DNA from 3 places in the Alteromonas sp. MmMcT2-5 genome. Region 1 is predicted to be linked to each of the others. Evidence: predicted binding sites of a transcription regulator. Region 1 holds the regulator's gene; each other region holds the start of a gene.
The links. The regulator sigma-54, encoded in region 1, starts transcription at its own class of promoters, with help from an activator protein. The targets are predictions, from matches to a motif close to GTTGGCACGNNNNTNGNNT.
Positions count from the first base shown of each region.

Region 2: the regulator sigma-54 is predicted to act here: its motif matches at 1,803-1,821, upstream of MHN09_RS14835 (DUF1328 family protein).
Region 3: the regulator sigma-54 is predicted to act here: its motif matches at 2,018-2,036, upstream of glnA (glutamate--ammonia ligase).

Region 1 is NZ_JAKRFB010000014.1:58,517-62,280, reverse strand. It holds gene lptC (LPS export ABC transporter periplasmic protein LptC) at 1-291, shown strand, start outside; gene lptA (lipopolysaccharide transport periplasmic protein LptA) at 260-814, shown strand; gene lptB (LPS export ABC transporter ATP-binding protein) at 817-1,542, shown strand; gene MHN09_RS08370 (RNA polymerase factor sigma-54) at 1,616-3,097, shown strand; gene hpf (ribosome hibernation promoting factor) at 3,128-3,415, shown strand; gene ptsN (PTS IIA-like nitrogen regulatory protein PtsN) at 3,429-3,764, shown strand, end outside.
Region 2 is NZ_JAKRFB010000036.1:33,727-37,490, reverse strand. It holds gene MHN09_RS14850 (DUF349 domain-containing protein) at 1-1,035, shown strand, start outside; gene MHN09_RS14845 (hypothetical protein) at 1,049-1,267, shown strand; gene MHN09_RS14840 (hypothetical protein) at 1,351-1,545, opposite strand; gene MHN09_RS14835 (DUF1328 family protein) at 1,584-1,760, opposite strand; gene MHN09_RS14830 (DUF2490 domain-containing protein) at 2,007-2,702, opposite strand; gene MHN09_RS14825 (hypothetical protein) at 2,819-3,463, opposite strand.
Region 3 is NZ_JAKRFB010000033.1:43,688-47,451, forward strand. It holds gene MHN09_RS14250 (DUF4124 domain-containing protein) at 1-293, opposite strand, end outside; gene glnA (glutamate--ammonia ligase) at 542-1,951, opposite strand; gene typA (translational GTPase TypA) at 2,409-3,764, shown strand, end outside.

The DNA.
Region 1 (3,764 bases):
TCATCACCATGGGTGGTAACCGCTGATGAAGGTACACTATACAATAACGAGCTAATCCAGCTGGAAAACCAAGTTAATATTGAGAACCAAACTGGCGATGACTTTGTCAGAAGTATATCGACCGAGTACATTCAAATTAATTTAGAAACCAAGCAAATGACATCTGACCAACCCGTTGAAATACTGGGCACCCAATATGTCATTTTAAGTAATGGGTTTAACGCGAATTTACGCACACAAGAATACGAGCTTTTAGATCATGTACAAACCACTTATTCCCCTAGCAACTAGTTTATTGCTTGCCATCGCTAGCGGTGCGGTACACGCCAGTGAAGATGATTTTTCGCAGCCCATAAAAATAGGCTCGAACACCCAGTTTATCGACGGTAAAAATAAAACCGCGTTGTACAAAGACGACGTACTCATAACTCAAGGCTCTTTGGTTATTGAAGCTGACGAAGTGGAAGTAATTGCCACTGACGGTGGTGGTCGTGAAATATTTATTGCTAGAGGAAAGCCTGCAAGCTATTCCCAGCAATTGGAAGACGGCACGCCAGTTTCGGCAAAAGCTAATGAAATACGCTATGAAGTGGTGAACCGAACGATTTCTCTTGCCGGAAACGCAGAGTTGAAACAAGACACCAGTAAAGTACAGGGTGACAACATCACGTTCGATATGATTACCGAGCAATTGCTAGCGACTGGCGGCGCAGGTAAGGATGGTGAGGGTCGAGTGACCACAGTATTCACACCTGAGACCATTCGCAAAACTTCGTCTAAGAAAGACAAAAAAGACAACGAGGGCAATGAATAGCAATGGCAACTTTGAGCGCTAAAAATCTTGCTAAGGCTTACAAGTCACGACAGGTTGTACGAGATGTAAGCCTGTCTGTCTCAACGGGTCAAATTGTTGGTCTTCTTGGCCCAAATGGCGCTGGTAAGACCACCACATTCTACATGATTGTTGGTTTAGTGAATCTGGATAAAGGCAAGATTGAAATCGACGACAATGAGCTAACTCATCAGCCCATGCACGAGCGCGCACGCCGCGGAATTGGCTACCTACCGCAGGAAGCCTCTATTTTCAGAAAGCTCACAGTGCATGAAAATATCATGGCCATTTTGCAAACCCGTAAAGATTTAAATTCACAACAGCAAGAAGAAGAAGCAGATGCGCTACTTGATGAATTTAATATTAACCATATACGTAATAGTACGGGGATGAGTTTGTCAGGGGGCGAACGCCGTCGCGTTGAGATTGCCCGCGCTCTGGCAGCAAAACCGCAATTTATTTTGTTAGACGAACCATTTGCTGGTGTTGATCCAATATCAGTTAATGATATAAAGAAGATAATACAACATCTTCGCGATAGGGGTATTGGAATCCTTATCACGGACCATAACGTACGAGAGACATTGGATGTTTGTGAAAAGGCGTACATTGTGAGTCATGGCGAGCTTATTGCGCAAGGAACGGCGGAACAGGTTTTAAGTAATCAAAAAGTAAGGGATGTATACCTAGGCGAACAATTCAGGCTATAGTTAATGTAACCGAATTGTCATTTTTCAGTTTCGCTCTGGTATATTCAATTTAGAGCATTTAAATAAGACGTAGATGAAACCATCTTTACAGCTAAAATTTAGCCAACAACTTACCATGACACCACAGCTTCAGCAGGCCATTAAACTGCTGCAGCTTTCTACACTTGATCTTCAACAAGAGATCCAAGAAGCGCTCGATTCTAATCCGCTATTAGAAGTTGAAGAAGGTAACGACGAGCCGCAACTAGAAAAGAACAATATCGACAACGATGACAGCGGCTCTGAGGCCACTGCTTCTGCATCTAGTGACACACTAGAAGCCGGCGATGCACTTGAGAAAAACGATCTTCCCGATGAGCTGCCAATCGACAGCACATGGGACGAATACTACTCTGCTTCATCTTCGCCTGCTCCGGGTCCATCCAATGACGACGAGCAAATCTTCCAAGGTGAGACTACTGAAGATATTCAAGAGCACCTTCTTTGGCAAATGCGCCTTACCCATTTCTCGGATACCGATCGCGCAATCGCTACAGCAATCATCGACTCTATTGACGAGTCAGGTTATTTAACCGTTACCCTTGATGATATTTTAGAAGCGGTTAACGATGATGATATGGAAGAGCCGATTGAAATGGACGAAATAGAATGTGTGCTAAAGCGCATTCAGATGTTCGACCCTATTGGTTCTGGCTCACGCTCTCCACAAGAATGTTTGATGGTGCAATTGCGCCAGTTTTCAGAAGACACACCGTGGCTTGCTGAAGCAAAGCAACTGATTGAAGAGTACTCTGACTTACTGAGCAGCAAAGACTATCGTACGCTTATGCGTAAAAGCCGATTGAAAGAAGATCAGCTACGCGAGGCAATGCGTTTACTGCAAACCTTGAATCCTCGCCCAGGTAGTGCTTTAGTTACTAAAGAGCCTGAGTACGTTATTCCTGATGTCTCAGTAACCAAGAAAAATGGCCGTTGGGTGGTTGAGCTGAACCCCGACAGTCTGCCTAAGTTAAGCGTAAATCAACAATACGCTGCAATGAGTCGCCGTGCCAAGAATAGTAGCGATTCACAATTCATCCGCTCACACATGCAAGAGGCTAAGTGGTTCATAAAGAGCCTTGAATCTCGTAACGAAACCTTAATGAAGGTTGCAAACTGCATTGTGCAGCAGCAAATGGGCTTTTTTGAGCACGGCCCGGAAATGATGAAACCAATGGTGCTAAATGATGTCGCAGAAATGGTAGATATGCACGAATCCACTATTTCGCGAGTGACAACGCAAAAGTACATGCATACGCCACGTGGAATCTTCGAATTGAAGTATTTTTTCTCAAGCCACGTTGCAACAGAGTCTGGTGGTGAATGTTCATCTACAGCGATTCGTGCATTGATCAAGAAATTAGTGGCCGCTGAAAAGCCTAGCAAGCCGCTAAGTGATAGCAAGATTGCTTCATTGTTGGCCGAACAAGGCATTAAAGTTGCCCGGCGAACAATAGCAAAGTACCGGGAATCGTTGTCGATCCCGCCGTCGAACCAACGCAAAAGCCTTATTTAATCGGGCTTAATAATATAAGGAAGACGAAATATGCAAATCAACCTTACTGGTCATCATGTCGAAATCACCGACTCTTTGCGTAATTATGTCGATACGAAGTTCAGCAAACTTGAACGTCACTTTGATCACATTTCTAATGTGCATGTCATCCTGAACGTTGAAAAATTAAATCAAAAAGCCGAAGCGACCGTTCATTTAAGTGGCGCTGAAGTATTCGCATCCTCAGAAAATACCGACATGTATGCGGCGATTGACAGCATGGTTGATAAACTCGACCGGCAGGTAATCAAGCATAAGGAAAAACTGAAAAAACATTAGTAGTTAATTAAGCATGGATATACAAGCCATCGTAAGTCTGGACCGCACCGAGTGTGCGGTTCAGTGTAATAGTAAAAAGCGAATTCTTGAGATCATCGCTGATATCGCTGCCAAGCAAAACGAGAACATTGATCAGGCAACGGTACTCAACAGTTTGATGGCTCGAGAGCGTATGGGTAGTACAGGCATTGGCAATGGTATCGCCCTGCCCCACGGACGCCTGCCGGGCCTTGAGAAAGTGATTGCCATTGTTGTAACCAGCACGCCAGCAATCGACTTTGACGCCCTTGACGAGAAACCCGTAGACATCTTTTTTGCGCTACTCGTTCCCGAGGAACAGACCGAAGGA
Region 2 (3,764 bases), on a different contig from region 1:
GCTGCTGCGCGTGAACAGCGCATGTCGATTATCGCTACGGTTAAGGCAATGGACATTAACATGCCGGAAGCCGAGTTAGTGAAAGTTTTCGATAGAGTGTCTAAACAGTGGCACGCTGCAGGTCAGGTTGAACGTGAAATTTATGAACAGCTGAAGCAAGAATGGAAGGCGGTATCATCGCCCATTCAGGCAAAAGTAAATCAATGGCAAAGTGACAACCAAGCCCAAAAGCGTGCGTTAGTCACCCAAGCTTGTCAACTTGCTACGGAAGAAGATGTCGCTGGCGCTGCCGACAAGGCTCAGCAATTACAAAGCCAATGGAAGCAAGTAGGCCATGCAGGTAAACGTGAAGAGAGTAAGTTGTGGGCAGAATTTAAGGCTGCCAATGACACCGTATTTGAACGTTTAAAAGCCGAGCGGAAAGTACAGAATAATGCATTTAACGCGTTAGTAGATTCGCTACTCAAGCAAGTGGAAGCTGTTGACATCAACAGCGATGATGCAACGTTCAGTCAATCAATAAGCGACGTTCGCGTTCAGTTAACCGACTTGCCTAGAGCGCAACGTACGAAAGTAGATAAAAAGATTGATTCACTTGAAAGTAAGCGCGCGGCGCAAGCGAAAAATGCACAATCTCAAGCCCGATTGGCGCGAGCTAAGGCTCTGATTTCTTTACTACAGCTAAGTGTAGGTGAGGGAAGTGGTGATGAGCAATCTCTAGCGGAAACGTTAGGGAAGCGTTGGTCAAGCGTATTGGGTCAGTCAACTGGAAATAAAAAAACTCAGCACGATAGACAATGGTTAACGGTAGCATTAGAAGTCGCAACTGGTATGCCAAGCCCAGATGCAGACGCATCTATACGCTCTAGCGTACAGCTACAAATGATGACATCTAAGTTGGAACAAGGCGAAGCGGCAACAGCTCCCGACATTCTTGCTGACTGGTTATCATACGACTCGATAAGCGAAGAAGATAACCATTTGCTGCAACGAGTTGTTTCAGTTATTGATGCTCACCCTGAAATTGTTGCTTAAACGGAAAGCCTAAATGGAAAACAGTGTTGAGTTTCAATTTGAAACAGAAATGTCTGCTTATCGCTTTTTGAATACTGTAAAGCATATTGACGCAGAAGGGTTAAGAGTGAAATTCGGGCGTACGGATCATCACGTGAGTGTAAAATACCGTTACGGCGTAGGTGAATTTGATTCGACGCTATCTACACTAGACGATCTTGCTCGTGAGTTAGGTGGTGAAGAAGTGTCTTAACTAACCAGTTAGGTCAAACCACGTCGACTGTAAACACAAAAAGGGCCAGACAATTGTCTGGCCCTTTTTTGATAAAAACGTGATTAACAGTCTTTATCTTCAGCGTCTACGCCTTCTTTCACATCTTCACAAGCGTCTTCAACGGCATTACCTGCATCGGTAACAATTTCGTCTAGCTCTTCGCCTGCGTCTTCCGCTTCACCGTCACCGCAAGCTGCTAGTGATAGTGCAAATGCTGATGCTACTAGTACCTTTGATAAGTTTTTAAATGAAAACATATCCTTACTCCTTTTTCCTATTAAAATACTTCTAACTCTTAGGCTCTTGGTGCTCTACCACGTAACGCATTTGCGATAAGTGAGATTACTAGCAACGCGATAAACACAAAGAAAAGAAACTGTGCGATACCTGTTGCTGCACCTGCGATGCCTCCAAAACCAAAAACTGCTGCAATAATGGCGATGATAAAAAATGTGATTGCCCAACCTAACATAACTAAATCCTCGTATTGCTTCCGTTACTTTCACTTTAACTAATGCTATCTTTGTGCCTGTTTTTTAAGTTATTGAAATATAATGATATAATTTAATTTTTCTCTGGTTGTCAGGCCGTATCTGCAGGCAATTAACGTCACGATTACACGTACGAATGCATTTTTTACATGATTGAGTAAGGCCCTAGTCACCCAACTTTACTCTATGTGTGTTAAGGGCCTTTGGCTGGAGTTATTCTTTGATTCTTACCAGCTTCCGAAGAACGTGAGAGCAAGGTTGTGGTTTGTTATGGCGACTGAATTGGCGCCTGGCGACGCAATATGATTCTGTAAGTATCCCATCTCGACGCGCCATTTCTTGTTGAGGTGATAGGCCGGTCCCACGTAAAGTCTATTTTGATCAAACCCGCTAGTTTGGCCCCAGTCTGTGTCGTTCAAACCCAAAAATACCTCGTCCCACACGACCATTGACCATTGCTCATTTAAAGGTTTCGACCACCGTATAAATTGTCTAAACCGATAGCCTGTATCACCGCCTTCATCGCTCCTGAATCGCTGCTCCAAACGACTTCTACCTGAAATGGTACCGCCCATAAATTTGCTTAATGAATACGTGGCTTGCTGCCACACCCTGTCTTCTTCAATTGAACCGTTGTCTGAGTCTATCGTTACTCTTGCAACACCCAGCCACAAGGTTGTATCGCTTGATAGTTTGTAGCCGACACCGGGACGAACGATAGAAGCGCCTAGGCGAGATGCGTCGTCTTTAAAGCGTAAATGACCGTCAAACCAAAATTGCCATTTACCTTTATCATCGGCATCTCCAGTGAGTGCGAGGGCGTTCCAAGATTGAAAATCTGACTCGGCGTGCGACTTAACGCCGGCTGTCATCGCCATCACAAGTAGTAAGACGCAACGCGTCATAATTCGTTTTGCGCACATAGTTTTTCTCGTTGAAAATAAAAAAGAGGCAAAGCGAAAGGGAAGGGACGCCTTGCCTGCAAAGGGAGAGTGTTTCGCCCCTCACACTTCCTAAGAATGGAGGGGCAGTGGCCTATTTAGTTACCGTTTGGGTTGTAAGGTAACGAAGATTGGTGAGCAACAATACGCAGGTCGCCGTCACTATCTTTGACATAGGCAAAAGTGTATTCCACCTTCGTTTCGCCACCTTTTGTATCGGTAAAGAAGTAGTTGCCCATCGCCACGGCCATGCGACAGCTGTTGTTGATAATACCCACATTATCGAATTTCACATTTGTGTAAGGCTTTATTGCAAAGCCTTTGTCCTCTTCGTAAGCGTCGTTACCACCAACAAAGTATGAAAGCGCAGCATCGAAGCTTGAACGGAACTGGTCGTTAGCTGCAAGCGTTGGTTTAAACAGTACGCTGCTTAGATCATAACCATACATAGCTTGGATGAAATCTGCGGCTTCGCCAGAGTAATCACCATCATTGCTAAATACTGCACCAATTCGCACTATCCCGTCGCCCCACATCTTTTGTGCCGTTACCACTTCTCGCTCAGTAATACATTCGTCGGAATAAAGTAATGCGTTGTCGAGTGCTTTAGTTTTTAACGCCGGAACATTCGAACTAGCTGAATGCTCCATCTGCGGTTTTGCTACTGCACTGCAACCAGTCACTAACATTACTGTAGCTGCTACAAGGGTAGTTTTTGTCATTAACGTGCTTAGCTTTCTCATCGCCTGACTCCTTAGTCATTTGCAAAATAAATATGTGCTATTAACTGATTCAATTGCTTAGAGCAGTACCGCTATAACGCTGTCGATAGAGGTATATAAATCTGCTCTGCAGTTCATGGGTTTAATGATAGCGAGCTATGATGACGGAGACTTTTGTACAACATTAATAGAAGATTAACGGGCCATTAAAAATGCAAGAAGCAATTCAGGAGAATGGACAACAGCTATAAATTAGAGGCTGTGATAGCAGCAGTGTCATCGACTCTTTAAAGAAGAAACGAATATGACACCGACCAAGTTT
Region 3 (3,764 bases), on a different contig from region 1:
GGTGGGGTAACCTTTGCCGCGGTTACTACGTTTTGCGTTTTTACATCGAAAGCTAGGGGTTCTGCGTTTTGCTGCGGCTTGTCGGTGTAAGTCACAGAGCCGTCTTTACCTACCACCTTGTATATGGTCATTGGAGAGGTAGCTGCGGCTGATGTTGCATTGCTGCTTTGTCCGGTTTCGCTTTCTTGTGCTTCTTGCTGGGTACTTTCTTGGCTCAGCATTTCCGCTTGCACAGGCAGTAAGCCATTGCCGCTACTTAGTAATAGCGAAATTAAGCAAATGTGTCGCGTCATGTAGTGCACGTGTCGTTACCTAATCAATGTGGTTTTGGCTAGCTGGCTAATTCATATAGCTTGCTATGTTTGGCTTATGGATAATCTTTCTAGTTGTATGCAGATGCAAGCGGGCAAAGCCCTGTGCGCAGTTGATGCAGTATGAAAGAGTATTCGTTAGCATAGCTATAAAAACATAGTAGATAAATTGTACGCATAAAAAAAGCCCGCAGAGCGGGCTTTAGTATAAATTACTATACAGTGCGAATTTACAAGCTGTAGTACATGTCGAACTCAACAGGGTGAGTAGTCATGTTAAGTTTCGTTACTTCTTCAGACTTAAGATCGATGTATGCATCAATCATGTCGTCAGTCATAACGCCACCAGCTTTAAGGAAGTCACGGTCGTTATCAAGAGCTTCAAGTGCCATTTCTAGCGAGCTTGCAACTGTTGGAATTTCAGCAGCTTCTTCTGGCGGTAGGTCGTACAAGTCTTTATCCATTGAATCACCAGGGTGGATCTTGTTCTTAATACCGTCGATACCCGCCATAAGCATAGCAGTGAACGCTAGGTATGGGTTAGCTGTTGGGTCAGGGAAACGTACTTCAATACGACGTGCTTTATCGCTAGTTACGTGAGGAATACGAATAGATGCAGAACGGTTACGTGCAGAGTATGCAAGCATTACCGGTGCTTCGAATCCAGGAACCAGACGCTTGTATGAGTTAGTAGAAGCGTTAGCAAACGCGTTGATTGCGCGCGCGTGCTTGATGATACCACCAATGTAGTAAAGTGCTTCCTCAGAAAGACCTGCGTACTTGTCACCTGCAAAGATGTTTACGCCATCTTTAGAGATAGATTGGTGACAGTGCATACCAGAACCATTATCGCCAACAAGCGGCTTAGGCATAAAGGTAGCTGTTTGACCGTATGCGTGTGCAACGTTGTGAACAACATACTTGTAAACTTGAATTTCGTCAGCTTTCTTAACTAGCGTATTGAATTGGCAAGCAATTTCGTTTTGGCCAGCAGTTGCTACTTCGTGGTGGTGCGCTTCGATAACAAGGCCCATCTCTTCCATAACTAGACACATTGCAGCACGGATATCGTGAGCAGAGTCCACTGGTGGTACTGGGAAGTAACCGCCTTTAACGCCAGGGCGGTGTGCCATGTTGCCGCCTTCAAACTCTTCGCCAGAGTTCCACTTTGCTTCAGAAGAGTCAATCTTGTAGAAAGAACCCGCCATGTCAGTGTGGAAGCGTACGTCATCAAAAAGGAAAAACTCTGGCTCTGGGCCGAAGAAACATGTGTCACCGATGCCAGTTGATTTTAGGAATTCTTCTGCACGACGAGCAACTGAACGAGGGTCACGCTCATAACCTTCCATTGTTGAAGGTTCAACGATGTCACAACGGATGTTTACTTGTGTCTCTTCAGCGAAAGGGTCAACTACGCAGCTTGTTGCGTCTGGAAGAAGAACCATGTCTGATTCGTTGATGCCTTTCCAGCCAGCGATTGAAGAACCATCGAACATTTTACCTTCTTCGAAAAACTCTTCATCAACAACGCTCGCAGGAATAGATACGTGTTGTTCTTTACCCTTTGTATCGGTAAAACGTAAATCTACAAACTTCGCTTCACTTTCTTTAATCAGCTCTAATGCCTTTTCTACTGACATCGTGTCCTCCAGGTTTAATGTAAAAATGCGGAATGATCAGCTTCACTCCAACAGTGGCAAAAGTGAAAGCGATTATCATGCCATCTATATGTATACCGATTTCTGTGGCATAGACGGGCATCTATCACTTCCGTTTGAATTAAATTGCATTATATTGGTGCAATGTTGCACCAATATGGCGTTTTGTGCTCATTTGTACGTCAATCAGCCTAGATTACTTTGTAGCGTATAGCCACCAAATATGATCAATTAGGTGCAACGGGGCTGGTTATTTGTTGAACAAGTGTTTGAAAACCAATAAAACTCGTTTCCATCAAAAAAAAGATGCGCAAACGTCGTGGTTTTTCTGTACAATCCGCGCAAATTTTTCTATCTGCATTTTTTTGCAACAAATCTAACGCATACTCCTTTCCACTGAATTGAAGTAGACGTTGATTTACACAGGCTCTATATAAGCATGAATACCACTGATATTAATAAATTGCGTAACATCGCAATCATCGCCCACGTTGACCACGGTAAGACCACCCTGGTAGACAAACTGTTACAGCAGTCTGGCACCCTTGAATCTCGAGGCGAGCAAGAAGAGCGCGTAATGGACTCGAACGACATCGAGAAAGAACGTGGCATTACCATCCTAGCTAAGAACACAGCGATTAACTGGAACGACTACCGTATCAACATCGTAGACACTCCAGGACACGCTGACTTCGGTGGTGAAGTAGAGCGTGTAATGTCGATGGCTGACTCTGTACTTCTACTTGTAGATGCGCAAGAAGGCCCGATGCCACAAACCCGTTTCGTTACGCAAAAGGCATTTGCTCAAGGTCTTAAGCCAATTGTTGTTATCAACAAAATCGACAAGCCTGGTGCGCGTCCTGATTGGGTTATGGATCAAGTTTTCGACCTATTCGACAACCTAGGTGCAACTGACGAACAGCTAGATTTCCAAGTTGTTTATGCGTCTGCACTTAACGGTTGGGCATCACTAGATGCAGATACTAAAGAAGACGATATGACGGCATTGTTCCAAACTATCGTTGACCAGGTTTCTCCTCCTGATGCAGATATCGACGGCGCATTCCAAATGCAGATCTCTCAGCTTGACTACAACTCATACGTGGGTGTTATCGGCGTAGGTCGTGTTAAGCGTGGTTCTGTTAAGCCAAATCAACAAGTAACGGTTGTTACTGCTGATGGCAAAAAGCGCAACGGCAAAGTAGGCTTAGTTTACGGCTACCTTGGCCTTGCTCGTCACGAAGTTGAATCTGCGCACGCGGGCGACATCATTGCAGTCACAGGTCTTGGCGAACTTAAGATCTCTGACACCATTTGTGACGTCAACACTGTAGAAGCACTTCCTCCACTTACGGTTGACGAGCCTACAGTAACCATGACGTTCCAGGTAAACACCTCGCCGTTTGCAGGTAAAGAAGGTAAGTATGTAACGTCACGTAACATTCTAGAGCGCCTTAAAGACGAACTAGTACACAACGTTGCACTGCGCGTTGAAGAAATGCCTGATCCGGACAAGTTCCGCGTATCTGGTCGTGGTGAACTTCACCTAGGTATTCTTATCGAAAACATGCGTCGTGAAGGTTACGAGCTTGCAGTGTCACGTCCAGAAGTAATTCTGAAAGAAGTTGACGGCGCAACGCAAGAACCATACGAAACCCTGACTATCGACTGTGAAGAACAGCACCAGGGTTCAATCATGGAACAGCTTGGTCTGCGTAAAGCAGAAATGACTGACATGTCTCCAGATGGTAAAGGTCGTGTACGTATCGACTTTATCATTCCAAGCCGTGGCCTA